Regions from separate parts of the Geodermatophilus sp. URMC 62 genome, predicted to be linked through region 3. Evidence: riboswitches for the same ligand, from Rfam matches in the RefSeq annotation. Region 3 holds a riboswitch; each other region holds the start of a gene.

Region 1 (10,071 bases), 2.4 Mb from region 3:
GTCCGGCACGTGGTGGAGGACGGCCCCCACCCCTACGACTTCGCCTCCGGCGCCCGCGGCGTGCGGCTGGCCGAGGCCGGACTGGAGAGCTCGGCGACCGGCCGCCGCGTGACGATCGGGAGCGGGGTGCCGGCCCGATGAGCACCGCCGTCCTGCTCGGCGCCGACGGGCGCACCCGGCTCCTGCCGCTCGGCGAGCCGGCCGCGGTCCGCCGCCCGACGGCGCCGCTGCGGTCGCGCACCGCCTACGCCGCCGCCCACGTCGTCCCGCGGGTCGCCGGGGAGAACGTCCCCGGCGCGCCGGCCGACGTCGACTGGGACACCACCCTCGCCTTCCGCCACCACCTGTGGTCGTGGGGACTCGGTGTCGCCGACGCGATGGACACCGCGCAGCGCAACATGGGCCTGGACGCCGCCGCCACCCGCGAGCTGGTCCGGCGCAGCGCCGCCGAGGCGCGGTCGGTGGGCGGTGCCCTGGTGGTCGGCGTCAACACCGACCACCTCACCGACGACGTCGTCCCGCTGGCGCGGGTGGTCGACGCCTACGTCGAGCAGCTGCACCACGCCGAGGACTGCGGCGCCGGGGTGGTGCTCATGGCCAGCCGGCACCTCGCCCGGGTGGCCGAGGGGCCGGCGGACTACGAGCGCGTCTACGCCGAGGTGCTCGCACGCGCCGGGGGCCCGGTGCTGCTGCACTGGCTCGGCGAGGCCTTCGACCCGCAGCTGCGCGGCTACTTCGGCTCGGTCGACACCGGGGCGGCCGCCGACGTCGTCGTCCGCATCCTGGAGCGCCACGCCGACCGGGTGCGCGGGATCAAGACCAGCCTGCTCGACGCCGCGGCCGAGGTGGCGCTGCGGCGGCGGCTGCCGGCCGGCGTGGCCCTGTTCACCGGCGACGACTTCCACTACGTCGACCTCATCGAGGGCGACGGCGAGCACTCCTCGCACGCCCTGCTCGGCGCGTTCGCCGCGATCGCGCCGGTGGCCGGTGCCGCCATCGCCGCCCTCGACGCCGGCGACCCGGCCGGCTACCGGCGGCTGCTCGGGCCGACCGAGGCGCTGTCGCGGCAGGTGTTCGCCGCGCCGACGGCCTACTACAAGACCGGCATCGCCTTCCTGTCGTGGCTCAACGGTCACCAGCCGGCGTTCGGCATGGTCGGCGGGCTGCACTCGGCCCGCAGCCTGCCGCACCTGTCGGAGGTGGTCCGCCTGGCCGACGCGGCCGGCGCCCTGGAGGACCCGGAGCTCGCCGCGCGCCGGTGGAACGGCCTGCTGGCGCTGGCCGGCGTCGACGTCCCGGTGCTGGAGCCGGTCCCGTGAGCGCCCACCCGCGGCTGTCGCTGAACCAGGCGACGGTCAAGTACGCGCCGCTGCTCGACGCCCTCGCCGTCACCCGCCAGGCGGGCATCGGCGCGATCGGGCTGTGGCGCGAGCCGGTGGCCGAGGTGGGCCTGGAGAAGGCGTGCGCGCTGGTCGCCGACTCCGGGCTGCGGGTGTCGAGCCTGTGCCGGGGCGGCTTCTTCACCGCTCCCCCGGGCCCCGCCCGCACCGCGGCGCTCGACGAGAACCGCCGCGCGATCGAGGAGACCGCGGCGCTGGCCGCGGCCGGCGCGCCCGGATCGGCACCGGTCCTCGTGCTCGTCGCCGGCGGCCTCCCCGACGGCGACCGCGACCTGACCGGCGCCCGGGAGCGGGCCCGCGACGCGATCGGCGCGCTGGTCGACGACGCGACGGCCGCCGGCGTGGTGCTGGCGGTCGAGCCGATGCACCCGGTGTTCGCCGCCGACCGCGGCGTGGTCTCCACGCTCGGGCAGGCGCTCGACGTCGCCGAGCAGTTCCCCGCGGAGGCGGTCGGCGTCGTCGTCGACACCTACCACGTGTGGTGGGACCCCGAGCTCCCCGCGCAGGTGGCGCGGGCCGGCCGCGGTGGACGGATCGCGTCCTACCAGGTGGCCGACTGGGTCACCCCGCTCGCGGCCGACGTGCTGGTGTCGCGCGGCCTGCCCGGCGACGGGCACGTCGACCTGGCGGGGACCAGCGCCCTGGTCGAGGCGGCCGGGTACCGCGGCGACGTGGAGGTCGAGGTGTTCTCCCAGGAGCTGTGGGACGCCGACCCGGCGGTCGTCGCCGCCCGGACCGCGGCCGCGTTCGCCGCGGCCGCGGGCGTCCGGGGATGAGCAGCCGGGTCCGGCCGGCCAGGGGGCCGGCCGGACCCGGCGCGAGGGGCCGCGTCAGGGGTCGCGTCAGCCCGTGTAGTTGACGTGCACGTGGTCCATGTGGTTGGCCGTGGCGCTGCCGCGGTCCTCCATGGCCGACCAGCTGCCGCCCGGCGAGCTGAGCATCCGCTGCTGGTAGATGAGGTAGTCGACGCCGAGCTCGTCCCAGTGCGCGACGTGGTACTGGACGATCGCGTTCCCGAGCGCGGTGTTCGACAGGACCATGTAGTCCAGGGCCAGGCCCGACGGGTGGCCGCCCGGGTCGGTGGCACTGGCCCGGGTGCCGCCGAGGGTGATCGAGCCCGCGCCGGCCACGTTGCTGACGACGGCGTTCGCGGCCGCCTGGACGACGGCCTGCACCGGCCCGGCGGTGTTGGTGATGCGCGCGGTCGCCCTGGCGGCGGTCCCCGAACCCGCTGTGGACGACGAGGCGGTGGACGACGCGGCGGCGGCCGAGGAGCCCGCCTCCGGCTCCACCTCCCGCTGCGCCGCCACAGCCTCCGCAGCGGCGGCCTCCTCGGCGGCGGCCCGGTCGGCGGCGGCCTCCGCCGCGGCGGCCTCGGCGGCCTGGGCGGCGGCGGCCTCCTCCGCCGCGCGCTGGGCCGCGGCGGCGGCCTCGGCTGCCGCGGCCTCCTCGGCGCGCTGCTGCGCGAGCGCGGCCTGGTCGGCGGCGGCCTGCGCCTGCTGCGCGGTGGCCTCCTCGGCCGCGCGGCTGCTGCGGCTGGCGGCCAGGTCCTCCAGCGGCTGGAGGTCCTCGGCCGGCTGTGCGCCTCCCCCCGCACCGAGCGCCCCGCCCTCGGCGGTCAGGCCCAGCTCCTGGGCGACGGCGGCCGACTCCGGGTCTCCGGCGCCGGCCGAGGCGGTGGGGTCCCCGCCGACGACGACGTTGACCAGCAGGGCGCCGGCGGCGGCGACGCCGAGGAGGAGGCCGGGGCGGCGGGCGGCGGCCGGACGTCGGCGGCCCGTGGCGCGGCCGCGGCGCTCGGCGGATCGGCCGGACGGGGTGGTGCGGGGGTCCATGGTGCGGGTGCTCCAGGCGGGTGCGGGGCGCAGCGGGCTGCGGCGGGGGCGGACGGCACGGCCGGCGGGCGCGCCGGGCCGGCGCGGGCACACCGGGGCGGAGCGGCGCGGGGCCGGTCGGGCGGAGGGTGCCCGGGCTGGTGTGCGCGCGGACGGCGTCCGGGGCGGACGGCCGCGGACGGTCAGGTGCGCAGGCGCGCCGGGACGGGGCGGAGCCGGATCGGACGGGGTGGTGCGGCGGTGCGGGCAGCAGTGCAGGCGCGCGCCATCCGGCGGCTCTCCGTTCTCCCGTGAGCCGCCTACCGGGTGAGCTGACGGGTTCGGGCGGGAAGCGGCCCTACCTCTCCCGGCACGCGGCCAGGAGGGGATTCACCCCAGTACTGCGGTGGGTCCCCGGCTCGCCCCAGCGGGCGACTCGGCGGCGTCCCCCGGCCTCCCCCGACGGGGGACGACGACCGGACGGACGACCCGACGCTACCGGCGGAGAGCACATCGTGACAACGAGTCGACAGGTGTCTCGTCGGGTGATGGTGCTCGCGTCCGCGCCGATCGGCGGCCCGGTGGTGTAGGGGCCCTAGGGTCGGGGTGTGGAGGTCTGGTTCAACCCCTCGTGCTCGACGTGCCGCGCCGCCCGCGACGAGCTCGACCGGGCCGGTGTCGAGTACTCCCTGCGCCGCTACCTCGACGACCCGCCGACCGAGGCCGAGCTGCGCGCCGCGCTGGCCGCCCTCGGGTTGCAGCCGTGGGACGTCACGCGCCTCGGCGACCCGCTGGCCGCGGAGCTCGGGCTGCCCGACGCCCCGCGCGACGCCGACGCGTGGGTGCGCGTGCTCGTGGAGCACCCGCGGCTGATCCAGCGGCCGATCGTGCTCGGCGACGACGGCCGGGCGTGGGTGGCCCGGGACGGCGGCACGCTGTCCGAGGTGGTCGCCGCCGCCCGCGGTCCCCGGGAGATGGACCCCCGCGACCCGGACACCCTCTACGCCGAGGGGCCGGTGGCCGCCGAGCCGCCGGACGACGACCGGCCCGAGGGCTCACCGGTGCGCGACTCCGGCGGCACCGGCCCGGGCCCCGACGACCTCGACCGGCTGCTGTGACGCAGCGCTGACCCGCCGGGCGGTTGCGCTGTGCAACGTCCTGGGAAGCTCGGGGGCATGGCGGTCTCCCGGTCACCCCGCGCGCTCGTCGCCGCACTCGTCTTCGTCGGGACGGTCGTCGCCGTCATCTCCAGCCTCGGTGCGCCGCTGGTCCCGGCGATCGCGTCGTCGACCGGGGCGTCGCTGCCGGACGCGCAGTGGTCGCTGACGGTCACGCTGCTGGTCGGCGCGGTGGCCACCCCGGTGGTCGGGCGGCTCGGCGACGGCCCGCACCGCCGCCGGGTGATCCTCGCCGTGCTGGGCGTGGTGACCCTCGGCGGGGTCCTGGCCGCCCTCCCCCTGGGCCTGTGGTGGCTGGTCGCCGGCCGCGCGCTGCAGGGCTTCGGCCTGGGGCTCACCCCGCTGGCCATCGCCACCGCCCGCGAGGCGCTGACCGGCGACACCTCCCGCTCGACGATCGCCGCGCTGTCGGTCACCGTCGTCACCGGCGTGGGCCTGGGCTACCCGCTGGCCGGGCTGGTGGCCGAGCTCGGCGGTGTGCACGCCGCGTTCTGGGCGGGGGCCGCGGTGAGCGCCGCCGCGCTGGCCGCCGCCGCCGTCGTCCTGCCCCCGCCGGCCGCGGCGCCGCGGCGGCGGCTCGACGTGGTCGGCGCGCTGCTGCTCGGCGCCGGCGTCGGCGGGCTGCTGCTGGCGCTGGGCGAGGCGGAGACCTGGGGCGTGACGTCGCCGCTGCTGTGGGGGCTGGCCGCCGCCTCGGTGGTGGCGCTCGTGCTGTGGGTCCGGTGGGAGTCGCGGACGCCGCAGCCGCTGGTCGACCTGCGGCTGGCGCGCGGCCGGGTGGCGCTCACCGCGCACTCGGCGGCGCTGCTCGTCGGGCTGTCGAACTACCTGCTGCTGGCCGCGGTGCCGGTGCTGGCCCAGGCCCCGCCGGCCGACGGCGCCGGCTTCGGCACCTCGATCGTCGTCGCCGGGCTGGTGCTCCTGCCGTTCTCGGCGGCCAGCATGGTGGGCGGCCGGCTCGCGCGGCTGCTCGCCGACCGCGCCGGGCACGCCCGGGTGCTGCCGGTCGCGGCGCTCGTGCAGGGCGTGGCCTTCGTCCTGTTCGCGTTCCTGCGCACCGACCTGTGGCAGCTGTTCGCCGTCATGGCGGTGGCCGGGCTGGGCGTAGGGGCGGCGTTCGCGGCGTTCCCGGCGCTGGTGGTGGCGGCCGTCCCGCCGGCGGAGACCGGCAGCGCGATGAGCCTCAACCAGGTGCTGCGGTACGTGGGCTTCGCCGTCGGCAGCGCGCTCACCGCGACCGTGCTCGCCTCGGCCACCCCGGCCGGCGCGGCGGCGCCGTCCGCCGGCGGCTACACGACGATCGCCGCGGCCGGCGTCGTCGTCTGCCTGCTGACCGCGGTCGTCACCGCCCTGACCGGCCGCCGTGCGGCGACCGCCCCCGCCCCCGAGCCGGCCGCCGTCCGCTGACCCTCACCCGGCGTCGGCCCAGGAGCGGACGACGGCGACGTCGAGCGGGAAGTCGACGGGAAAGCCGCCGAACAGCAGCCGCCCGGCCGTGACCGCGGCGGCCCGGACCTCGCCGGCGACCTCGTCGGCCAGGTGCCCGGGCGTGTGGACGACGACCTCGTCGTGCAGGAAGAACACCAGGTGCGGCCGCTGCGCCGGCGGCCCGCTGCCCAGCCGCCACAGCCGGTTGCGCAGGTCGGCGAGCCAGCACAGCGCCCACTCGGCACCGGTGCCCTGGACGACGAAGTTGCGGGTGAACCGGCCCCAGGCGCGGCGGGCACGGTCGCGGTCCTCCCGCGGGCCCTCCTCGTCGGGTGCCTCGCCGAGCCCGACCGCCCGCTCGGCCCAGGCGCCCGTCGGCGGCGGCGACCCGCGGCCGAGCAGGGTCGCGACCACCTCGCCGCGCTCCCCCGCCCGGGCGGCGTCCTCGACCAGGCCGATGGCCCGGGGGTAGCGGCGGGCCAGCCGCGGCAGCATCCGGCCGCTCTCGCCGCGGGTGGCCCCGTACATGGCGCCGAGCACCCCGAGCTTGGCCTCGGCCCGGGTGGCGACGGCGCCGTCGGCCACCATGCCCTGGTACAGGTCGGTCGAGCGCGCCGCCTGGGCCATCGCCGCGTCGCCGCTCATGCCCGCGAGCACCCGCGGCTCGAGCTGGGCGACGTCGGCGACCACGAACGCCCAGCCGTCGTCGGCCACCGCGGCGGGACGGACCTGCGCGGGCACCGACAGCGCTCCCCCGCCCTGCGCCGACCACCGCCCGGTGACCACGCCGCCCGGGAGGAAGGCCGACCGGAACCGGCCCCCGCGCACCCAGGTCTCCAGCCAGCTCCAACCGTGCGCGGCCAGCAGCCGGGCCAGCCGCTTGTACTCGAGCAGCGGCGCGACGGCCGGGTGGTCGACCTGCTCGAGCGTCCACTGCCGGGTGTCGTCCACGGGCAGCCCGGCGGCCCGCAGCGCGCGCAGCAGGTCGCCGGGCGAGTCGGGGTTGAGCGCGGGCGCGCGCAGGGCGGCGCGGACCTCGCCGGCCAGCCGCTCCAGGACCGGCGGGCGGACGCCGGCCGGCGGGCGTGGCCCGAGCGCGTCGGTGAGCAGCCGCTCGTGGACGTCGGCCCGCCACGGCATCCCGGCGTGCGTCATCTCGGCGGCGACCAGCGCGCCGGAGGACTCCGCGGCGAGCAGCAGTGCCAGGCGTGCGCGCTGCGCGGCCGCGGCCAGGGTCGTCTGCTGCCGGTCGTGCTCGGCGACGGGGTCGAGCCGGTCGGCGGGGTCGGCCAGCGGGAAGAGGGCGTGCTCGGTCGTGGTCACCGGCGCGAGCGCGTCCCAGCCGGGGGTGTCCTCGCCGGCGAGCAGCCGCTGGTCGGCGGACGGCGAGCGGCGCAGGACGGCGTGGCCGAGCCGCAGGTCGGTGCACCGCTCGACGCGGACGCCGGCGTCCAGCAGCGCCGGGTACCAGCGGGTGGTGTCGTCCCACACCCAGCGGACCGGCGTGCGCTCCCGCTCGCGGACCCAGCCGGGGAGGTCGTCGGCGGTCAGCCGGGTGACCGCGGGCGCCCCGCCTCCGTCGTCGTCACGGCACCGCCGGGCCTCGACCAGGTCGCCGCGGCGGCGGAGGACGATCCGCTCCACCCGGGCAGTGTCGCCGACGGGTGCGACGGTCCGGCGCACGACGCACGGTGCCCCCGTGTCGGGTGGCGACCTGCGGCTGCCTCGGGGTACTCGGGAAGCCGGCCGGTCGACGGGAAGCGGTCACGAGGAGCGGCGCTCGCGCGAGATGCGGCGCGTGGTCGTCACCACGCCCGGATGACGACGACCAGGCGCACCTCGACGACCAGGCGCACCTCGACGACCAGGCGCACCTCGACGACCAGGCGCACCTCGACGAGCGCCTGCGTGCGCCGGGTGGACCCTGCACCGGCGGAGGTCCTCCTCAGCCGAGCAGGCGGCGCACCGTCCGCACCGGCTGGGCCACCCACCAGCGGGCCGCGCGCAGGCCGAACCGCCACAGGTCGCCCCACTCGGCCGGCCGCGGTGCCCCGGCCGGGGACGCGGGGGGAGCCGACTCCTCGGGCTCGGGCTGGGACTCGGGCGCTGCAGGCTCCGGCGCCGCGGGCGGCTGCTCGGGCACCAGGAGGTCGAGCGGGGTGCGCCGCCGCGGGTCGCGCAGCGAGGCGAACGACGGGATCGCCGGTGCGGTCGGGGACTCCTCCTCGGCCGGCGGCGCCTCCGGGAGCACCGTCTGCGCGGCGCTGGGGGTCGACGGCTCGGCGCCGGAGCGGGGCAGGCGCGCGGGTGGCTCGGGGACGACGGCCCGGATCGCGGCGATGGTGCTCGGCCCCAGCCCGGGGACGGCGGACAGCTCCCGCCGGGTGAGCCCCGCCAGGCCGGCGACGTCGGTGATGCCCGCCCGCATCAGCGCCGCCACCGCCCGTCCGGGCAGCTTGAGCTCCTCGAGCGCCCGCCCGGACTGGTTCCCCGGGGACCTGATCACCATGGTCACCGACCCTAGCGCCGTCCCCGGTTCCGCCTGCCGGCAGCCGGACCGGTCAGCCGGTGGCGCCGGCCGACCCGCCGGCGGCGCTCCCGGAGGCGGCGCCCGCGCCGTTCCGCGACGCCGCTCCGCCGCCCGGGGCGCCGTTCCCGCCGGTGCCGGTGCCGGTGCCGGTGTCCGTGTCGGGGGTGCCGGTGCCGGGGGTGCCGGTGTCGGGGGTGCCGGTGCCGGGGGTGCCGGTCGCCGTCCCGCTCCCGGCGGACGGCGTCGTCCCCGTCCCGCCCGCCGGCTCGGTCGGGGCACCCGACGACGGCGCGGACTGCGACGCGGACCCCGACGACGGCGCGGACGGGGAGGCGGACTCGGTGGCCGGCTGCGAGGCGGACCCCGTCGCCGGGTCGGCCGCGGACTCGGACGTCGCACCGGTCGTGGGCTCGGACGTCGGATCGGACGTCGGATCGGTCGTCGGCTCCGCCGCGGGCTCGGACGTGGGCCCGGGCGTGGGCTCGGTCGTCGGGTCGGTCGTCGGGTCGCCGGCACCCGCGTCACCCGAGGAGCCCGCAGGGTCCTCGGCGTCCTCGGTCCCGGGCGCCGTCGCACCGGCACCGGTGGGGGCGTCCCCGGCGCTCGGCGACGCCGCACCCGACTGCTGCCCGGGCGCCGTGTCGGCCGCCGTCCCCGGCGTCGGCTCGTCGGCGGACAGGGACGCGGCCTGACCACCGCCGGACGCGGTCGTCGCCGGGCCGGTCGCCGCCGGATCGTCCGGCGGGGCGGCGGCGACGACCAGGCGCACCCGGTCGCCGGTGTCCACCTCGGTGCCGGCCGGGTCGAGCCGGGTGACCGTGCCCGGGGCGGCGTCGAGGGTGACCGTCGTCTGCTGGCCCACGGAGAGGCCCAGGTCGGTCAGCTCGCGGGCGACGTCCTCGGCCGGGCGCCCGACGTAGTCGGCGGCGGCCAGCACGATGCCCTCCTCCGACGGCACGGCGGTCGCGGCCGGGGCGTCGCCGTCGGGCAGGCCGCCGACCAGCGCGACCGCGCCGCCGCCGAGGAGCACGACCGCGAGCACCGCCAGGGCGAGCAGCAGCCGCCGTCGGCGCCGGTCCCCGGCCGCGGGCTCCCCGGCGGGAGCGGTCCGCGACGCGCGGGCCGACGGCTGCCCGGCGGGCGCGACCGGCCGGGTCGCCGCCGCGGCCACCGGCGCGGTGTCGTGCGAGGGGCGCACGGTGTCCTCGAGCGCGTGCAGGAAGGCCGCGCCGTCGGGCAGGCGCTCACCCGGGTCCTTGGCCAGGGCGGCGTCGATGAGGTGCCGGACGTCGGGCGGGACGTCGGCCGGCAGCGGCTCGGGGTCCTCGCGGACCTGCTTGAGCGCCACGGCCACCGGGTTGGTCCCCGTGAACGCGGCACGGCCGGTGAGCGACTCGTAGCCGACCAGGCCGAGCGCGTAGACGTCGCTGGCCGGGCCGACCCGCTCACCGGCGGCCTGCTCCGGCGACATGTACTGCGCGGTGCCGATGACCTGGCCGGTGCCGGTCAGCGGCACGCTCTCGGCCGACCAGGCGATGCCGAAGTCGGTCAGCTTCACCCCGCCGTCGGGGCGGACCAGGATGTTGCCGGGCTTGACGTCGCGGTGGACCACGCCGGCACGGTGCGCCTCGGCCAGCCCCGCGGCGGCCTGCGAGAGCACCGAGAGGGCGGTGTCGGGCTCGAGCGGGCCCTCCCGGGTGAGCAGAGCCGAGAGCGGCGCA
Region 2 (10,071 bases), 1.9 Mb from region 3:
CGACGCCAGCGGCCGCGACGGGAGTGCGCGCAACGGGAATCCCGAGCCGTGTAGAGCTCACATCCACGAGTGGCTTCAGTCCAACGCCGTCCGCTACTCCGACTCCGGACACGAGACCCGTGTCCGGAGGGCACCACGCATTTCCGTGCCGAGGACGGACTGGCCCTGATGTCATCGAGGTTTTCGAGCAGCTCATCGAGGTGCACCGCAACGACGCCCCAAACACCGTTCTGGCGGACGCCCGAAGTTAGGGCCAGCGTAGCTAGGGCCAGGCCTTCGAGGCCGCAGTGTCGGGGCAGTCCTCCGCTACTCGACAGTCGGTCCGCCACCGCGAGCAGTCACGAACAGCGGTAATGGCAAACCTGTGGGTTGCACCGGGCAACACTGCTGGACCGCCGGACGACTCCCCCCGCATACTGCCCCATGGCCACCGACACCCTCAGGTGCAGCCGGTGCGAGAAGCCGGCCATCTGGAACGTCCAGGTGTCCTGCAGCTGCGGCGATGAACAACATCCACGTTGTGCCGAACACCGCGGCGGCCGCCGCGGAGCTGGCCTTCGGTCCCAGCACATGAAAAAGTGTTCACACTGCGGGGGCATCCGCAGTGTGGTTACCGAGATCGTCTCTGTTCCGGATTGGATGAAGGCACGAGTTCAACAGGCCGACACCCGACCACGCTGCCAGATTCACACCTGTCATAACCTCGGCCGCTACACCGCGATCGCTAGCTGTGCATGTGGTGCGGACAGCATGCGTGTCTGCACGAAGCACCACGCTGAGATCCAAGCTGGTGGAGCCGAGTTCGGGTGCTTCCAGTGCAGGAAGACCGTGACGGTGATAAGCGGCGCGGACGGCGCTCAGCACCGTACCTAGGTGCCCACTCGGTACGAGGTTAGTTGCCAGCTGCTCGGTATGCCTCGATCACCGCGGCAGGGACACGTCCGCGGTTGCTGATCTCGTATCCCTTTGCAGCCGCCCATGCGCGTACGGCTTTAGGGTCCACGTCTGCAACAGGACTGGAAGCACGGCGACGCCTGCGCACGCCGCCCACCTTGCGACCAGCCTCAACGTACTTCCCGAGCGCTTGCCGCAGTTCCTCGGCGTTGGTGTCCGTCAGGTCGATCTCATAGTCCCGGCCATCGAGGCCGAAACTCACAGTCGTGTCCGCAGGTGCATCCGTCAGGTCGTCATGAAACAAAACGATGGTCTTCGTACCCATGACTCCGAGGGTCCGCGCACGGTGTTGATGTGTCAAGCGCGGTCATGAGGCCGTCATCTTTGGATGAGGTGGAACCACCTGGGGATGTCTGCGCCGTAAGACCACCCCTGCTCGCCGTCCTGCACGAATTTCAGCCGATCTTGAACCCGAATGAGGTTTTCTCACCAGTATTCGCCGATCGGGGACAGGTCAGAGAGCCATCGCCGCAGGTCAGGCGCAAGTGCCAGCGGAGTACCGAGTACCGCCTGGCAGGAGCATACGCCAAGGAGCCGTGATCGACTCCGCCAACGACTCCCCACAGTCCTGACCAGCGGCGACAACCACACCCTCCAACTGGGCGCCAGTTCCTGGTGAGAAAGCCTCAGTGAGGTTTTCTCACCAGGATTCGCCGTCCGTGGACGTCTGGGAGGGGCATCGCTGCAGGTCAGGCCCCTGTGTCAGCGGAGTATTGAGTGCCGCCTGCCGGGAGCCTGCGCCGAGGGCCCGCGCCCGAAGTCGCTGACGAATCGCTAAAGCCCTGACCAGCGACGCCAACCGCGCCTTCAACTGGGTGTGAGTTCCTGGTGAGAAAACCTCAATGAGGCATCCCCGGTCGTCAATGCCGGGAGGACGTGGTTGGGCGATGAAGAGAAGCGGCGCGGAAGGCTCTTGTCCTGGTGGCCGGTCTCCGGTGCCCACATGATGGAGCCTCGACATCTGAGCTGATGAACACTTAGTGGTGCAACGGCACGTCGCTGAAGATTCGTCTTGATCGCACAATCCGCGGGACGGCATGCTGCTAGGAACGTCGTAGCACACAGGGAAGGCGCAAAGTCACCAGCGCCAGAACACGAAGGTGCGGTTACAGTATCAACCGCTAGCCTCCGACGAAAAGCCGCAGGGCACAAGGCTGGTCAAAGGCGGCCCCCGGTAGCCTGATGTTGACGCGCGTCTCACGCAGGTATGTCCCTGCAGTGGCTCTGAGGCACCGATGCCGACACCTTGATGTATGCACGCCGCTTGGTGCAGCGACCGTGTCCGGAAGATGATCTGTAGAGTCGCTCCGCCGACGCGAGTCTTCGCGGTACCGCAACCTGCCGGCAATCTGCTGGGTCCTCGGCTCGCGTATGTTGCCGTCAATGTGGTCCTATCGGCGGTCGCGGTCCGCCGTTCTGGTGAGGCTGGCGTCAGCGGTGGTCGTGGCCGGAGCGCTGGTAGCTGCGCTCGCGCTCCCGTGGGCGGGCGGTGCCGGTGTCCTGGTGCAGAGCTCCGTGAGTTCGCCCGGCGAGCTGCCGGTCGCGCTGACGCAGGACGTGCCCGGGAACACCCGGGTGCTGGCCGCCGACGGGTCGCTGATCACCAGCTTCTACACCGACGACCGCACCCCCGTGCCCAGCGACCGGATCGCCGACATCGTGAAGCAGGCGCTGGTCGACATCGAGGACTCGCGCTTCTACCAGCACAACGGCCTCGACGTGGAGGGCACGCTGCGCGCCGCGGTGACCAACGCCGCCGCCGGCTCGGTGCAGGAGGGCGGCTCCTCGCTGACCCAGCAGCTGGTCAAGCAGACCCTGCTGGAGACAGCCGACACCGCCGAGGAGCGGCAGGCGGCCACCGAGCAGGACGGGCAGGCCGGTCTGGCGCGCAAGTTGCGCGAGGCGCGGCTGGCACTGGCCCTGGAGGAGACCTACTCCAAGGACGAGATCCTCACCCGCTACCTCAACCTCGTGTACTTCGGCCAGGGCGCCTACGGCATCCAGGCCGCCGCGCAGCGGTACTTCAGCGTCGACGCCGCCGACCTCGACCTGGCGCAGGCGGCGATGCTCGCCGGGCTGGTGCAGAGCCCGGTCAACGACGACCCGATCACCCACCCGGACAACGCGCAGACCCGGCGCAACCAGGTGCTGCAGCGGATGTACGACCTCGGCCACATCACCGAGCAGGAGTTGACGGAGGTCTCGGCCTCGCCGGTCTCCGCCCGGCCGGGCGCCGCGTCGCCCAACGGCTGCATCGACGCCGTGATCGGCGGCTTCTTCTGCGCCTACCTGCAGCAGTACCTGACCCAGACCCTCGGCATCCCCGAGGAGACGCTCGACGCCGGCGGCCTGACCATCCGGACCACGCTGCGCCCGGACGTGCAGGCCGCCGGCGACGCAGCGGTGCTCAGCGTGCTGCCGATGGGCGACCCGCTGGCCGGCATGTACACCGCCGTGGAACCGGGCACCGGGCACGTGCTGGCGATGAGCGTCAACCGGGAGTACGGCTGCTCGGACCCGCAGTGCGAGTCCGTCGTCCTCAACACCGCCTACAGCCAGGGCGCCGGGTCGACCTACAAGGTCTTCACCGCCGCCGCCGCACTGGAACGGGGCATCCCCGCCGACCACACCCTGACCACGACCAACCCGTACGTCTCCCGGGTCTACACGAACAACGGCCGGCCCTACGTCGTGTACGCCTTCGCGAGCTCGGAGAAGCGGAGGTTGACCATGGAGGAGGCGCTCTACAGGTCCTCCAACCCCTACTTCATGGCGCTGCAGGACGAGTTGGGCAGCGTGGAGGGACCGGTGCGCGTCGCCGAGCGGATGGGCATGCACTTCACCGCCTCGTCGGCCGACCAGATCATCGGCGGGAACCGCGGGTCGTTCACCCTCGGCGCCGAGGCGACCAGCCCGCTGGACCTGGCCAGCGCCTACTCGACGCTGGCCGCCGGCGGCACCCAGTGCGACCCGACGCCGGTCACCGCCGTCCTCGACCGGAACGGTGAGCCGCTGACCGGGCCCGATGGGACGCCGATCGACACCGGGGACACCTGCACCGTCGGGGCCGTCTCGCCGGCGGTGGCCCACACCCTCGCCCAGATGATGCGCAAGGACGTCGAACCGGGCCACCCCGGACAGACCGCCCCGGCCGCCTTCGTCCCCGGCCACCAGATCGCGGGGAAGACCGGGACGACGCAGAACAACTTCTCGATCGCCTTCGCCGGCTACACGCCGCGGTACTCCGCCAGCGTGATGGTGCTCAACCCCAAGGCCAACCAGGACATCGGCGGGCAGGGGGGCGGCATGGGCGCCACCATCTGGCACAACGCCATGGCCCCCGTCCTGACCGGCGCCCCCATGGTCCCCTTCCCTCCCGCCGACCCGGTCCTCGCCGGCAGCACCGTCCCGGCCGGCCCACCCCCCGCAGCAGCCACCCCCGGCCAAGACACCGACGGCGATGAGCCTGATGACGACAACGGCAACCCGCCTGACAACGGCAACGAGACCGGGAACCGCGACCCAGACGGCATCGACTGACCCAACCGCGCGCGGATGTGGTGACGCTCGCCTCCACTGAACCGGGGGCGGCCAACCCTAGGCTGAGCTCCGTGGTGATCAGGCGTACGTCACTGACTCGGCTGGTGCCGGTGGCTGCGGTGTGCGCAGTGATGGTCACCGGCTGCACCACCGCCGAACCGACCAGCAGCGAGTCGGCGAGCACGAGTGCCACCTTGCCCGGCTCGACCACCCCCACCCCGACCCAGCCGGCGTCGGTCACGGTGGTGGCCACCGGCGACGTGCTCATCCACCAGGGCGGCGCGCTCGTGAACGGAGCGGCTGCAGCCGGGCGGGCGCAGGGCATTGGCTATGACTTCAGCGGTGTGTTCACCGACGTGGCCCCGGTGATCGGTGCCGCGGACCTGGCGATCTGCCACCTGGAGACCCCGCTGGCCCCACCGGAGGGCCCGTTCGAGGGCTATCCCACCTTCGATGTGCAACCGCAGATCACCGACGCCCTGGCCGGTGCTGGCTATGACACCTGCTCCACGGCGTCGAACCATTCGATGGACGCCGGCTTTCCTGGGCTGGTGCGCACCCTCGACGTCCTCGACGCCACCGGCATCGGCCACACCGGCACGTTCCGCACCGAACAGGACAGCCAGACGCCGCATCTCATCGACATCGGCGGGGTGAAGGTCGCCCACATCGCCTGGACCTACGGGCTCAATGGCATCCCGGAGCCCGCCGGGCAGCCGTGGGCGGTCAACGACTTCGACCCGGCAGTGCCACGGGTCGACGGGATCCTCGCCGATGCCGCTCGCGCCCGCGCCGCTGGCGCCGACGTGGTCATCGCCAGCGTGCATTGCTGCACCGAATACACCACCGACCCCACCACAGCCCAGGTCGCGATCGCCCAGGCGCTGCTGGCCTCACCCGATGTCGATCTGGTGCTAGGCCACCACGCCCACGTAGTGCAGCCCTTTGAGCAGGTCAACGGCAAGTGGGTGGCCTACGGGCTGGGCAACCACATCGCCGAACAAGACCTCCTGGTCACCTATGACTCGGTGATCGCCCGCTTCACCTTCACCCGTGGCCCGGACGGCCACTACGCCGTCGGGACCGCTGAGGCGATCCCTACCCACATCCAACCTCAGGGCGACGGCCTGACCGTGGTACCCACCGGACCGGGCGACCCCTCCTACGAGCGGGGCAGTGAGGTCCTCACCCGCCGCGGCGGCGCCGACGCCGGCCTGATTATCACCAACCGGTGAGCAGGGGGCCGGTCAGACACCCGCGCGGCGGTCCCCGCGCGCGGAACATCAGGCGATGAGCAGGTGGCAGGCACGGGCCGTGTCGCAGGTCGGCTCCGCCGCCGGCGAGATGACCCGTGCCCACCCTTCCATCCTTAGTTCAGCGGCGGCTCACATGCTTACGCCGCGCGCACGCAGCCAGGCGGCCGGGTCGATGGCGCCGGGGTCGTGGATCTCAAAGTGCAGGTGCGGGCCACTGGAGTCACCGCGGTTGCCGACCGTGGCGATCTGCTGGCCGGCGGCGACGTGCTCACCGACGTTGACCAGCCAGGTGTCGATGTGCCCGTACCAGGCGACCGAGCCGTCATCGTTGTTGACGTAGACCACCTGGCCGAAGCCCTTGGGGTCGCGGGGACCGGCAGCGGTGACCGTACCCGCCGCGGCGGAGTACACCGGGGTGCCGATCGGGGCGGCGAGGTCGATGCCGTTGTGGGCACCGGAGCTGAAGCCCTGGGTCAGGCCACACGCCGGGCAGGGATGGGCGTAGTGCCCGGCGGGAACGCTGGCCGGTGCCGGTGCCGGGGCCGGAGCCGGTGCCGGAGCGGGTGCCGGGGCCTCGGTGCCCGACCAGCCGCCGCGGCCCCAAGGCTCATCGGCCTGGGCGACCGACTGTCCCGCGAGGGCGAACGCGACGGCGAAGGCGCCGACCGCCGCCGTGCGGCGGAATGCTGATCCCTGCGGACGGAGGCCCGGGACCGTCGCGGTTCCGTCGTGCTGGTCGGAGCCGGTGGAGTGCTGAGGAATCCAGAGCATGACGAAGGGAACTCCTGACGATGATGGGTTCGCTGGGCGCCGCCGTCTGCTCAGCGGTCATCCGTGGGCTGTGGCGCGAGGCCTGGTACGGGCAGCCGGAGCCGATTCGGGCACGGGGCCCGCCGTAGGGGCGCGCCAACGGCCAGTCGAATCCGGATGCGGACGCGCGGCGACTGCGCCGACCCGAGCACGCGGGTGGAAGGCGCGGCACGTCCGAGGTGTGAAGTGGCGCGGGGCGGGCCCGAGGGGCGCACCCGGCGGCGGCTCTCCGTTCTCCCTGGGCCGCCTACCGGGTCAGCTGACGGGTTCGGGCGGGGATGCGCCCTACCCGCCCCCGAGTGGGGCTCGGGGAGCGGGACTCACCCCAGAGGTGCGGTGGGTCCCCGGCTCGCACCCGCGTGTGCGGGTGCGACTCGGCGGCATCCGGCGCGGTTCCCCCGGGTGGAGGAGGTGACGGCCGGCCGGACGCAGACACCGTAAGGGCGTTACGGATTCGTGACAATCATCCGGGGGCCAGTTCAGCAGGAATCTGTGGCTTCGCCTCGGGTGGCGGGTGAGCCCCGGCGGGTTTCCGGGAGCCGCCCGCTCCCCGGCACTGTGGCTCTTCAGGCATCGGAGCCTTTTCATGCATTAGGCGAGGTCACCGACCTGATCGGCGCAAGTCGGCAGCTGCCCACTGCCCACGGCCGCGGTGGAGGCAACGACCAGGACGGGGACGAGCGCCCCAGCGACTGCCGATCTCGTGCATGGTTAGCCGGACGCGTTGCCCGTGACGAACGGGGCAGGGTCGTGGTGTGTGCAGGACGCTGGCTCGTGCCGCCGCGGTCGCTAATCGTCGAGTGACCGGACTGTCCCGCAGGTCCTCGCGGAGCTGGTGGCCCCGAGCTGGGCCGCGCTGGCAGGCGCGCCAGGACGCGCGCCTGGCCGATCGGCCACGCCGGCGGGTGATCGGGGCCAGTGCCCGGCACCGGCTGGTGTTCATCGACCGGTTGGGAGTTCGGCGCGGCGGCACCAGCCCTGGCGCGTGCGCCGATAGGGTTTCCCTAGCTGTTGTGGACGTCGTCGTCGGGCTTGGTCGTCTGCCGGGCGGAGGAGCGCATGCAGCGGAATGGAGATGCCTGGAGCGGCTAAGGCCGCCGGGGTGCTCTTCCTCGAGCGGTCCGTCCTCGTCGGCGGGTTGGTGCCTTGGACGTGGGAGTCGTATGCGCAAGCTGGTCGTCCCGATCCCCGTTGGGCTGTTGCTGTTGGCCACAGGCTGTACCGGCGGTGTCGCCGATTCCGCCGAGCAGCGGGCTGAGTCGGTGACCTCGGCGCCGGACTCCGCCTTGACGCTGGTGGCCGACGCCGATCCGGTGGCCTCGGCGGTCTCGGTCAGCCGGGCGCTGTTCGACCGGTCGACGGTCGCGGTCGTGGCCCGCGACGGCGACGACGCCGCGGCGCTGCTCGGCTCCGCGGCGGCCGTGGGCCTGGGCGTGCCGCTACTGGTGCAGCCGGCCGGCGGCGGCGCCGGTGAGGTGGTCGGCGCCGAACTGGACCGTCTGGGCACCACCGTGGTCCTCGTCGTGGGCGAGACCGGAGCCGCGGCGACGTCGTTTCCGGAGGGCGGCCGGGAGGTCGTTGCCGTTGCCGCCGACAGCGCGGCGGTCGAGGCGGCCACCGGGCTGGACCTGGCCGACGCCGACCCGGTGCCCGCCGACGGCGGCCCGGCGGCGGTCGCGGCGCTGGACCCCCAGCACCCGGCCGCGCTGCGGCCCGTCGACGTCGGCGGGTCGGGCTCGTCGTCCACCGCGCAGAACGGCGCGCAGAACGGCGCGGAGGACGGGGATGCGACCGTGCCGCAGGTGGACCGCGGCGATCCACTGACCGGCACGATGGTGCTGGCCTCGGGCAGCCCGGAGTCGCTGGCCGGTATCGCCACCGCCCGGGCCGCCGGCGCGGACGTCCGGCTGACCGGCGGACAGACCGACCCGCGCGGCTCGGCCGACGTGGTGACCGCGCTGTCACAGGACCGCCCCGACACAGTCGTCGCGCTGGGCGCCGACTTCGCCGGTGTGCAGGGGCTGAACTGGAAGCTGCGGACGGCGGTCGGGGGAGCTCAGCTGCCCGGCGGCGGCCAGTTGCTCTTTCCCCAGCACATGATGGTCGCGCTCTACGGCACCCCGGGCACCGGTGCCCTCGGCGTGCTCGGGGAGCAGGGGCTGCCGGAGAGCATCCAGCGGGCCCGGGATACCGCGGCGCCCTACCAGGAGCTGGTGGATGCCACCGTCGTGCCGGCCTTCGAGATCATCGCCACGGTCGCCTCGTCGGCCGCCGGCTCCGACGGCGACTACTCGGCCGAGTCCGACGTCGAGACGCTGCGGCCGTGGGTGGAGGCGGCAGGGCAGGCCGGGGTCTACGTCGTGCTGGACCTCCAACCGGGCCGCACCGACTTCCTCACCCAGGCCCGGCTGTATGAGCCGCTGCTGGAGCTGCCGCACGTCGGTCTCGCCCTGGATCCGGAGTGGCGACTGCGGCCGGACCAGGTGCACCTCACCCAGATCGGGCAGGTCGGCATCGAGGAGGTCAACCAGGTGGTCACCTGGCTGGCCGACCTCACCCGCGACCGGGCGCTGCCCCAGAAGCTGCTTGTGCTGCACCAGTTCCAGGTACGCATGATCGTCGACCGCGAGCGGCTGGACACCTCCCGCGAGGAGTTGGCGATCATGGTCCACGCCGACGGGCAGGGCACCCAACCGATGAAGCAGGACACCTGGCAGGTACTGCACCAGGACGCCCCCGCACCGCTGTCCTGGGGATGGAAGAACTTCTATGACGAGGACTCCCCGACACTGACCCCTGAGCAGACCATCGCCGGGGTCCAGCCCAATCCGCAACTGGTCACCTACCAGTAGGCGCGCACGCATCGTCGATCCGACATCCAGGCAGATCACCTCACCGTCGAACCACCCGGATCGTCCCACCCCGGCAGTGCGGCTGCTTGCGAGCCGGAACGGTTCACCACGACGCTGAGGCCATGCGCCGACGGCAGTTCCTCACCATGGCCGGTGCAGTGGTGCTGACCGGCTGCACCCACTCCGCCCCTGCTACCACGACCGCGGCGACCTCCAGCGCCCCGTCGGCCTTGGTTGCGACGTCCGGCGCCCCGCCGTCCACCAGCGCTCCGCCGACCCCCGGGACGCCGGGTGAGGTCATCGCCCGCTCCACGGTGCCGGTGCTGTGCTTCCACCAGCTGAGGGAGTTCCGCGCCGACGACAGCGCCTACGCCCGCACGATGATCACGCCGCCACCGGTGTTCACCGCCCAGTTGCAGGCGTTGCGCGACGGCGGGTACACCCCGGTCACCGCCGCCGCGCTCGTCGACCACCTGCAGTACGGAACCCCCCTGCCCGAGCGCCCGGTGCTGTTGACCTTCGACGACGGGTCGGCGACCCACCACTCGGTGGCCCTGCCCGCGCTCACCGACTTCGGTTTCCCGGCCACCTTCTTCCCGATGACCGTCGTCCTGGACAAGCCGGACTGGCTCAGCAGCGACCAGCTCCATGACCTGGAC
Region 3 (10,071 bases):
GTGACCGCGTCCCGTCCCACCGGGGCGCACGGCTCGACCGCCAGGGTCAGTGTCGAGCCGGCCGGGCGCGGCCGCCAGGCGCTCGCCGACGACGTCCGCGCGCAAGGGGGGCCACTGCCGCGTGGCATCGACGCCGGCGCGACGTCCGTGGTGTCATGCAGTGCCGGCGCCCACGGGGGGTGCGCCGTCGGAGGAGGCGAGATGGCGACCGGTCACACGACGGACCGCACGGGCCCCGGGCCGGACGGCCCGGACCGCCGCCCGGCCGGCGGCGGTCCCGACTCGCGAGGCTGAGTGGACGGCCGGCTGGCCCGCGAGTTCGTCGAGGGCACCGACGCCCTCGTCTGCGTGGTGGACGGGAGCGGGCGGATCCTGCTGGCCAACCCGGCGCTGCAGCGGTTCACCGGGCGGGCACCGGGTGAGCTGCTCGGCCGCGTGTTCGTCGACGTCCTCGTCGTCCCCGAGCACCGGGAGCTCGCGCGCGACGCCGTCGAGCGGGCCATCGCGACCGGCCGTGCCTACCCGCAGGAGGGCGACTGGCTGACCGCCGACGGCGGGCGGCGGCTGGTGTCGATGCGGAACAACGTGCTCACCGACGACGACGGCCGGCCCTACGCGGTGGCCTGCGTGGGCCTCGACGTCACCGACCAGCGGCGGTGGGAGGCGCAGCTGTCGGAGCGGGCGCGCACCGACCGGCTGACCGGCATCCCCAACCGCGGCGCGTTCTTCGAGGAGCTCGACCGGTCCCTGGCCTCCGGGGCCACCGAGGTGTGCGGCGTCCTGTTCTGCGACCTCGACGGCTTCAAGGTGGTCAACGACGTCCACGGCTACGCGGCCGGCGACGCCGTCCTCATGGAGGTCGCCGCGCGGCTGCGCGCGTTGACCGGGCCCGACGAGGTGGTCGCCCGGTTCGGCGGCGACGAGTTCGTGGTGCTCTGCCCGGGCTGCGACGACGAGGCGCTGGCCCGGCTGGCCGACCGCGTGGAGGAGCAGGCGGCCGCCCCGGTGCCCACCGCGGCCGGCCCGCTCGTGGTCGGGGTGAGCGTCGGCCGCGCCCTGGGGCGGCCGGGGGAGACGCCCGACGCGGTGATCGCCCGCGCCGACCGGGCGATGTACGGGGCAAGACCCGTCAGCGCCGGCGCGCGGAGCGCTGAACGACCCCGCGACGGAGGCTCAGCGGCGGGAGCGGCCGATGCCGGTGGCGTACAGGACGGCGAGGACGGCCCCGGACGGCGCCAGCCAGATGAACCAGGGGTAGACGTCGTCGTCGCTGCCGAGCGAGACCAGCGTCCACACCACGAGGTTCACGGCGAGCACGCCGGCCCAGACGGTGGCCAGCACGCGCATCGTGGTGCCGCCGGGGGTGGCGGCGAAGACCCGGTGCCGCGGCGCGGGCGGCGGCGGGGGCGGCGGCTCGGGCAGGTCGCGGGTGACCCGGTCGAGCTCCCCGCGGGTGCGCGCCGCCCACACCGCCTGCACCCGCTGGTCGAACTCGTGCAGGTCGAGCTGGCCGTGGCTGACCGCCCGGCGCAGGTGCTCCTGCGCCGCCGCCCGCTCGACGTCGGACACCCGCAGCTCCTGGGTGCGGACCGGTTCCGTCATGGCCTGATCGTGGCACCGATGCCCCCCGCGCGGGTCCGCCGACCGGTGGACGGCGGGTCCGCTGATCCGCCGCCGAGCGCTGCGCAGGCCCGTCAGGCGACGTCGACGTCCTTCAGCGGGACGCCGCGGAACCCGGCCAGGCGCTCGGCCTGCTCCTCGACGGCGGCCCGGACGGCGGGGGAGAACGGCACCCACGGCTCGACGGCCACCGTCAGCGACGACCCGGCCTTCCGCGGCCGCCACAGGCCCACCAGCTCGCCGTGGTGCAGCACCGCGCCCGGCCGGCCCAGCGTCGGCCACAGCGCCTTCCGCCGCGCCGGGTCGGCCACCAGCGTCTCGCGGTCACGGCCCTGCAGGAACAGGTCGAACGGGCCGAGCAGCCGGGTGACGGCGGGCGGCGGGCTCCCGAGCCGGTCGGCGTCGGCGGCCGGCAGCCAGCGGCGCTGCCCGTCGACCTCCACCGCCACGACGTCGTCGGGCCAGTGCGCCCGGACGTCCTGCACCGGCGCGTCGAGGTAGCCGGCGACGTGCTGCGGGGTGGCCGGGCCGAGCAGGCGCAGGTACCCGCGGACGACGTCGAGCCGCGCGGGCACGCTCTCGGCCGGCGCGAACCCCGGGATCGGCCGCAGCACCGGCGGCGAGGTGCCGGGCTCGAGCTCCAGCCCCGCCCGCAGCGCGGCGAGCCGGAACGGCTGCTCGTAGAGGTGCACCGCACCGCAGGGCCGGCAGGAGCGGTTGTAGGGCTCCTCCATCGCGTCGGACAGCGCCCGCGACACGGCGCCCTTGACCATCGGGGTGGTGACGATGTCCCGCATCCGGTCCGCGATCCGGTCCAGCGCGGTCAGGACCGGGATGCCGGCCGCCCGCAGGGGCCGGGCGGCGTCGAACACGCGCGTGGCGGCGTCGGCCTCGGAGAACGGCGCGGTCGCGGCGGCGACGCCGGGCAGGTCGGCCCGGCGGTACAGGTGCGGTGCGCCGCGGACCGTCCACACGGTGGCCAGCTCCCCGGGTCCGGGGACGACGCCGCGGACCGCCAGCGCCCACAGCCCGCCGTCCGGGCCGGTGTCCTGCACGCCGAGGTCGAGGACGGCGGTGTCGGCGACCGTGCCGGCGTCGCGGTCGAGCTGCTGGGCGGCGACCCGGTGGGCCAGGACGTCGCGGGCGGTGGCGGAGAGCGGCACGCTGCGCACCGTAGGCGCGGGCAGGGACGGAGTCCTCCTAGCCTGGCGCGGTGCTCGACGGCCCGGTCACCTTCCGTCCGCTCACCCGCGCCGACCTCCCGCTGCTCGCCCGTTGGCTGGAGGAGCCGCAGGTGGCCCGCTGGTGGGCGCACGAGACCACGCCCGAGGCGGTCGAGGCCGACTTCGCCCCCGGCATCGACGGCCACGACAACACCCAGGTGTGGGTGGTGTGCACCGGCGGCCGCCCGGTCGGGGTGGTGCAGCGCTACCGCCTCTCCGACGAGCCCGAGTACCTCGCCGAGCTCACGCCGGTGGTCGACGTCCCGCCGCGGGCGCTGTCGATCGACTACCTGATCGGCGAGCCCGACGTCCGGGGCGGGGGAGCGGGCGCGGCGGTGCTGCGGGCCTTCGTCGCCGACTGCTGGGCGGCGTACCCCGACGCCGACGCCGTCCTGGTGCCGGTGGCCGCGGGCAACGTCGCGTCCTGGCGGGCGCTGGAGAAGGCCGGGTTCACCCGCGTCGCCGAGGGCCCGCTGACGCCGGACAACCCGGTCGACCCGCCCGACCACGTCGTCTACCTGCTGCGCCGGCCGGGCGACGGCGACCCCACCGGATAGGACCCCGGCGCGCGGCCGCCGCTCACCGCGGGACGGCCACGCCGGCGGGCCAGGCGCAGCAGCAGGTCGGTGTGCCCCGAGCCCGGCCCGTAGAAGAGCCCGAAGCGGAGCACCACGCTGCTCGTCGGCCGCCCAGGCCGACGGGCGCAGGAACGTCGACGGCGAGGGGATCGCGGTGGCGACCGCGGCCCACCCTGCCCGAGGACGCGCGCCCCCGGTAGGGCCGGCGGCGCGGGGCGGACGGGTGCCGCTCAGGCGGGGAGGAGTCCGGGGTGCGCGAGGCCGGGCGGCCGGGACCCGGGAACAGCGGGCTTCGGGCCGGCGGGGGCGAGGGCCTCCGGTGGCCCGGGACGGCCGAAGTGCCAGCCCTGCCCGAGGTCGACGCCGAGCCCGAGCAGCGCCGCGGCCTCGTCGGCGGTCTCGATGCCCTCGGCGACCACGGTGACGCCGCAGCCGTGGCCGAAGGTGACCAGCGACTCGACCAGCTTGGTCAGCACGGGGTCGGTGGTCAGGCCGCTGACGATGCTGCGGTCCATCTTGATGACGTCGGGGGCGGTGACCACGATGTGCCGCAGCGAGGAGAACCCGGCGCCGACGTCGTCGATGGCCAGCCGCATGCCCCCGGCGCGGAAGGGCAGCAGCGCGCTGCCGAGGGCGTCGTAGTCCGCGACCGGGTCGTGCTCGGACAGCTCGAGCAGGACCCGGTGCAGCGGCAGGGTGTGCAGCAGCGCGGAGAACTCCGGCGTCAGCAGGGTCTGCGGCGAGACGTTCATCGCCACGTAGCCGTCCACGCGGTCGAGGTGCTCGGCGGCGCGCCGCAGGGCCAGCAGCTCGACCTCGTGGCCGCGGCCGATGCTGTGCGCCTCCTCGAAGACGACGTCGGGGCCCTTGCCCCAGTCGGCGGGGAAGCGGCTGAGCGCCTCGGCGCCCACGCGGTCCCCGGTGGCCAGGTCGACGATCGGCTGCAGGACGACGGTCGGCCCACCGGAGGTGACCAGCGGGTCGAGCCGGCCGTCGATGTCGTCGCGGCGCTGCTGCGCGCGGAGCTCGGGCTCGATGATCACCGAGGCGGCCGACGCGAGGACCTTCATGAGGGCCTCGTCGCGTCGGGTGAGCTCCTTGTCGGAGGTGAACCCGAAGGCGCAGAACGTGCCGTAGAGGCTGCCGTCGGACAGCCGGACCGGCGTCGAGACGTAGCTGCGGATCCGCGGGATGCGCGCCGAGGGCAGCGACATCGCCAGCGGGTACCGCTTCACGTCGTCGATGACGGGGGGCAGGTCCCCGTCGAGGATCTTCTGGCAGAACGACGTCTCCTGGACGACCTTCGCGCCCTCCTGGACGAGGACCGGCACGCGGGTGTCGACCACCTCCAGGTGCTGGGTGGTCCCGTCCATGCGCGTCAGGAACGCCACGGGCATGTGCAGCGACGTCCTCGCCGTGCGCAGCAGGTCGGCGATCCGCTGCTCGGCGTCGGTGCGCTTCCTGGCCATCGTGTGCTCCCGTCCGGAGGGTCCTCCTCTGCATCGACGCAGGGGGCGGACACCTGGAACGGCCGGGAGCCGACCTCACCCGGACCGGTGAGACGGTCCGGCGGGCGCCTCCCGGGAGGGACGGGGGAGACGCCTGCGCCGGGGGCCCGCTCCCGCTGCTGAGAGGGGCCCACGGCGGTCAGGGGATCAGTACCAGTTGTTCGCCTGGTGGAAGTCCCAGGCGGCGCAGGAGCTGCCGTACCGGTTCTCGATGTAGATCAGGCCGGCGTCGATCTGCCGGTAGGGGTCCGACGTCTTGGCGATGCCGGTGCTGGCCCACGTGGAGTCCAGGAACTGCGCGATGCCGTAGGCGGTGCTGGTGGGGTTCTGCGCGTTGGGGTTCCACCCGCTCTCGGCCTCCCAGAGCTTGTCGAGGCAGCCGAACTGGGTGCTGTTCCCGACCTGGCCCGCGGCGTAGTCCTTGTACGCCTGCTCGCCGGTGGCGGCCGGTGCCGGCGCGGGGGCCGGCGCCGGGGCGGGCGCGGGGGCGGGAGCAGGCGCGGGGGCCGGCGCCGGTGCGGGGGCCGGCGCGGGAGCAGCCGCGGGTGCGCCGTCCCGGTTGCCGCCCCACTGCCCCGTGGAGCCGCGGTCGCCCGGGTTCCACTCGTCGGCCTGCGCGACCGCCTGCCCGCCGAAGGCGAGGCCGAGGGTCATGACCCCCGTGGCGGTCAGCAGGAGCAGGGCGCGGCGGCGCGGCGGCGCGGCGGCGGGGGCGTTCTGGGCACAGGTGTGCTCGACAGCGGTGCGTGCGTGCATGGAGACGTCCTCCTGGAGACGCGGTCACCGTCGATCGGTGCCGCGGCGGTCGGGATGGGCTGCGGGCACCACGCCGTGCGCGCGGTGCCCGGGCGGGCAGGGCTCGACAGCCGGGCGTGCGGCAGCGGCCGGACGCGGGGCCCGGCGGACGGCGCCGTACGACGGCTGGTGCGTGCAGGTGGACAGGCGGGAGCGCGATGGTCCCGGACCTGGACGCGCAGGGGCGGTGCCCCAGGCGCGAGTGATCTCCGTTCTCCCCGGGCCGCCTACCAGGTGAGCTGACGGGTTCGGGCTGGGAGTGCCCTACCCGCTCCCGGCGACGGCCGGGAGCGGGACTCACCCCGGTGGTACTGGTGGGTCCCCGGCTCGCGCCCACGGTGTGGACGCGACTCGGCGGCATCCGGCAGGGAGCCCCCGGGACGGGGGCGAGACGCCCGGCCGGACGCCGAAACGCTAAGGACGGGACCGGTCCGTGACAATCTCGTGACCTGAAACGGGTCGGCCCGCGGCGCGACAGGCCGACGCCACGCCCGGGATCGCGCTCGGGACGTCACGCCGCGCGACCACCGGGGGCCGGACGCACGGCGACCGCCGGGACCCAGCGGTCCCGGCGGTCACGGTGCCGGCAGCGTGCGGTGTCAGGCGTTCCAGGGCGGCGCCCCACGCCGGAAGTCGGCGGCGGGGTGCTGGTCGGAGACGAGGCCGACCACGTTGCCGAAGGGGTCGACGACGGCCGCACTGACCACCGGCCCGTGCGGCGTGAGGGGGATGTACTCCTTGGCGCCCATCGAGGCGAGCCGCTCGAGGACGGCGTCGAGGTCGTCCACCCACCAGTTCCCGATCACGCCGCCCGGCTCGAACGCCGCGCTGAACGGGGCGGCGGTGCGGGCGGCGATCGCCAGGCGGGTCCTCTCGTCGAGGTCGAACGCGGCATAGCTCAGCCGCCCGTCGGGTCCGGGCCGGGTGAAGGTGGGCCCCGAGCCCAGGAACTCCGTGTACCAGGCCGTGGCCGCGACCACGTCGTCGGCCCAGTAGGTGAGCGACGCGATCCCGCGCAAGCTCATGGTGAGACCTCTTTTCGGTCGGTCGGCATCGTCAGTCCCCGGGTGTCCAGTCCGGGGCCGTCCAGCGGTGGAACACCCGGGCAACCGAGTCGCGTGGGGTCTGCCACGTCTCCGGGTTGTACGGGCTGACGTAGGGGGCGAGGTCGGCCATCACCTTGGCGAAGGCCGGTCGCATCGACTCGTGGTTCTCCCGCACGGCCGCGGCCTTGACGCGGTCCTGCTCCAGGAGGTGCACGAAGACGTCCTCCATCGAGTACAGCCAGCGGCCGGTGACGCCGGTCTCCGTCGGCAGCCCGCCGGCGTCGGACTCGGCGAACACCCGCGCGATGGCCTCCTCGGTGCCCGGCTTCATCCGCTGCACGATGACGGTCATCTCCCGGTCGGGGGAGACCTCACCCTCGGGCACCCACGAGTAGAACTGCTTGGCCACGGAGTGCGACGGGTTCTGCCAGTAGCTCGGGTAGGGCGTCACGTAGGGGGCGATGGCCTCGGCGATCGCCTGGAACGCCGGCAGGCCGCGGCGCTGCCCGGAGACCTCCGGGTCCTCCTTGCGCTCGATGACGTGCAGGTACAGGCCCTCGTAGGAGAGCAGGACGCGCCCGACGACGCCCATGTCCTGCGGCCGGGTCGTCCGGTCGTAGTAGGCGAACACCGGCCCCACCTTGTCCTCGGTGCCGGGTGCCATCCGGCAGACGATGACGTTGCGGAACGGCCGCCACGACGCCGAGGACCAGCTGGCGGGCGCCGTGGACGTGTTCGTGAACTCGACCGTGTCGTTCGCCCAGGGCGGTTCCGTGGGCGTCGTCGAGGCGTCGGCCGCCGGGTCGGCCGACGGCGTGGCCGACGTGCTGGTCGACGTGCTGGTCGACGGGGTCGTCTGGGTCATCGCGTGCCTCCAGGGACGGGAGTGGGGGTGAATCGGAGGGGGAGTTCCAGCAACCCGCGGAAGGCCGAGGCCGCGGGGAGCCACTGCAGGTCCTCGACGGGGACGTCGAGGCGCAGGTCGGGGAGGCGCACGAGGATCCGCCGCAGTGCGGTCGTCGCCTCCAGCCGGGCCAGGGCGGTGCCCAGGCAGTAGTGGATGCCGTGGCCGAAGGCCAGGTGCGAGGTGGGACCCCGGCTCAGGTCGAGCTCGTCCGGGTCGGCGACCAGCGCGGGGTCGTGGTTGGCCGCGCTGAGCACGATGGTGACGATCGAGCCCGCCGGGACGGCGACCCCGCCGATCTCGAGGTCCTCGGTGGCGAAGCGGAAGCTCGACACCGGCACCGACCCGTCGAAGCGCAGCAGCTCCTCCACGGCGTCCGGGATCCGGGAGGGGTCCTGCAGCAGCTCGGCCAGCTCCTCGGGGTGGGTCAGCAGCGCCACGACGGCGTTGCCGAGGAAGTCCGACGTCGTCTGGTAGCCGGCGAACAGCAGCAGGAAGGCGCTGGAGACCAGCTCGGCCTCCGAGAGCCGGCCGTCCCCGTCGCGGGCGGCGATCAGGGCGCTGACCAGGTCCTCGCCGGGCTGCTCGCGCTTGGTGGCGACCAGGCCGGTGAAGTACGCGTGCAGCCGTGACTGCGCCTGCCCGATGGCGGCCCGGTCCTCCTGGGGGCTGCGTCCGCCGGTGCCGACGGTCCGGATGACCTGGGTGCCGGCCAGGATCTCCTCGTGGTCGGACTCGGGGATCCCGAGCAGGTCGCCGATGACCGCCAGCGGCAGCCGGAGGGCGAAGTCGTCCACGAAGTCGGTGGCGCCGCGCGGTGCGATCCGGTCCAGCAGGCCCTCGACGATCTCCTCCACGCGGGGCCGCATCGCCTCGATCCGCCGCGGGGTGAACGCCTGGGTCACCAGGCGGCGCAGCCGGCTGTGCTCGGGCGGGTCGGAGTTGAGCATGTTGGTGTTGATCTGGCGCGCCTTCTCGCCGAACACCGCCAGGTAGGTGTCCCCGGCTCGGTACAGGTCCTTGGACAGCCGCGGGTCCGACAGCGCCTGCTTGGCGTCGTCGTAGCGGGTGACGAGGAAGGAGTCGAAGCGCGGCGTCCGCACCTTCACGACCGGGCGCTCGGCGCGCAGCCGGGCGTAGACCGGGTAGGGGTCGGCGCGGAACTCGGGCGTGTAGATCTCCGCGCCGGGGACGACGTCGTCCGCCGTGCTCGGTGCGGGGTCAGCGGTCTGCGTCATGGGTCTCCCTCGGGTGGGCGTGGGGGTGCGGTCGGGTCACTGCGCGAAGACCCCCGCCAGGTGGTCGCGCAGGGCGTCCTCGTCCAGCGGGCGGCTGCGGAAGCCGACGTGGCCGTCGGGGCGGACCAGGTAGGCCGCCGTCCCCGCGCCCGCAGTGCCGTAGGCGGCGGCGAAGGCCCCTCCGGCGTCGCGGACGACGGGCAGGTCGACCAGCGGGGGCACCCGGGCGTCGGGGGCCGCGAGGAGGTAGGCCGTCACCTCGCCGCGGGTCTGCTGCCGCACACCGACGGCGAGCTTCTCCAGGGCGAGCACCTGCTCCTCCGGGACGCCCGCGTCGGCGTGCAGCAGCAGCGTCGAGCGGGTGCCGCGGGTCAGGTCGAACAGCCGCAGGGGGTGGGCCACGCCGAAGCGCCGCAGCCCCTGCACGTCCGGCGCCCGGTGCCCGGGTTCCGGCCCGGCGGGGAAGCCGCCGGGGGCCGTCTCGCCGACCAGCGGGCTGCCGGCGTAGTTCATGGTCATCTGCATCTCGAGCAGGAACTGGGCCTTCTCGTCGGCCATGTCCATCTCATCGGTGAACGCGATGGCCACGGCCCGGTCCACGATCATCTTCCCGGCGGGACGGCGCTCGGCCTCGTAGCTGTCCAGGAGCCCGGGCGCGGCCTCCCCCCGGACGGCGAGGGCGAGCTTCCAGCCGAGGTTCCAGGCGTCCTGGATGCCGGTGTTCATCCCCTGCCCGCCGGCCGGCGGGTGCAGGTGCGCGGCGTCGCCGGCGACGAACACCCGCCCCTCGCGGTAGCGGTCGACGATGCCGTGCTTGATCCGGAAGATCGACGACCAGCGCAGGTTGCTCGCCGTCGTCCCGGGCGGCCCCAGGTCGTCGATCGCGGCCTGCATGTCGGCCAGCGTCGGCGGCTCGTACTCCTGCCAGAACCCGGGTGGGACGACGCCGGAGCCGACCGCCTCCTGCCACCGCTCGGGCGCCAGGGTCGCGATCCGGTAGCGGTTGCGGCCCTTGAGCGGGACGCAGACGAGCATCCCGGTGAAGTCGTCCTCCTCGATCCGCACGAAGCGCACCAGGTGCCCGGCCGGCAGGTCCCAGTCGACGTCGACGTCGCCGAGCATGAACAGCTGCGGGAACATCGACAGGCCGCCCTCGAAG

Evidence for each region. A riboswitch is a leader RNA that binds a small molecule or an ion and turns the genes downstream of it on or off. The one in region 3 is predicted to bind cyclic di-AMP.
Region 1: another riboswitch for cyclic di-AMP. It lies ahead of ACU616_RS20875 (hypothetical protein); the one in region 3 lies ahead of ACU616_RS08905 (aggregation-promoting factor C-terminal-like domain-containing protein).
Region 2: another riboswitch for cyclic di-AMP. It lies ahead of ACU616_RS18220 (M23 family metallopeptidase); the one in region 3 lies ahead of ACU616_RS08905 (aggregation-promoting factor C-terminal-like domain-containing protein).

Annotation. Positions count from the first base shown of each region.
Region 1 is NZ_JBRFHY010000001.1:4,297,338-4,307,408, reverse strand. It holds gene ACU616_RS20890 (Gfo/Idh/MocA family protein) at 1-141, shown strand, start outside; gene ACU616_RS20885 (dihydrodipicolinate synthase family protein) at 138-1,319, shown strand; gene ACU616_RS20880 (sugar phosphate isomerase/epimerase family protein) at 1,316-2,176, shown strand; gene ACU616_RS20875 (hypothetical protein) at 2,243-3,235, opposite strand; cyclic di-AMP (ydaO/yuaA leader) riboswitch at 3,519-3,656, opposite strand; gene ACU616_RS20870 (ArsC/Spx/MgsR family protein) at 3,823-4,332, shown strand; gene ACU616_RS20865 (MFS transporter) at 4,390-5,799, shown strand; gene ACU616_RS20860 (bifunctional 3'-5' exonuclease/DNA polymerase) at 5,803-7,464, opposite strand; gene ACU616_RS20855 (DNA-directed RNA polymerase subunit alpha C-terminal domain-containing protein) at 7,766-8,329, opposite strand; gene ACU616_RS20850 (protein kinase domain-containing protein) at 8,382-10,071, opposite strand, start outside.
Region 2 is NZ_JBRFHY010000001.1:3,739,458-3,749,528, forward strand. It holds gene ACU616_RS18205 (histone-like nucleoid-structuring protein Lsr2) at 893-1,219, opposite strand; gene ACU616_RS18210 (transglycosylase domain-containing protein) at 2,470-4,494, shown strand; gene ACU616_RS18215 (CapA family protein) at 4,566-5,729, shown strand; gene ACU616_RS18220 (M23 family metallopeptidase) at 5,880-6,521, opposite strand; cyclic di-AMP (ydaO/yuaA leader) riboswitch at 6,790-6,950, opposite strand; gene ACU616_RS18225 (hypothetical protein) at 7,823-9,412, shown strand; gene ACU616_RS18230 (polysaccharide deacetylase family protein) at 9,535-10,071, shown strand, end outside.
Region 3 is NZ_JBRFHY010000001.1:1,851,960-1,862,030, forward strand. It holds partial or broken gene ACU616_RS08880 (GGDEF domain-containing protein) at 352-1,065, shown strand; gene ACU616_RS08885 (DUF1707 SHOCT-like domain-containing protein) at 1,174-1,602, opposite strand; gene ACU616_RS08890 (winged helix DNA-binding domain-containing protein) at 1,695-2,783, opposite strand; gene ACU616_RS08895 (GNAT family N-acetyltransferase) at 2,834-3,400, shown strand; gene ACU616_RS08900 (EAL domain-containing protein) at 3,652-4,890, opposite strand; gene ACU616_RS08905 (aggregation-promoting factor C-terminal-like domain-containing protein) at 5,077-5,685, opposite strand; cyclic di-AMP (ydaO/yuaA leader) riboswitch at 5,934-6,091, opposite strand; gene ACU616_RS08910 (VOC family protein) at 6,324-6,749, opposite strand; gene ACU616_RS08915 (TcmI family type II polyketide cyclase) at 6,781-7,434, opposite strand; gene ACU616_RS08920 (hypothetical protein) at 7,445-7,666, shown strand; gene ACU616_RS08925 (cytochrome P450 family protein) at 7,632-8,912, opposite strand; gene ACU616_RS08930 (FAD-dependent monooxygenase) at 8,949-10,071, opposite strand, start outside.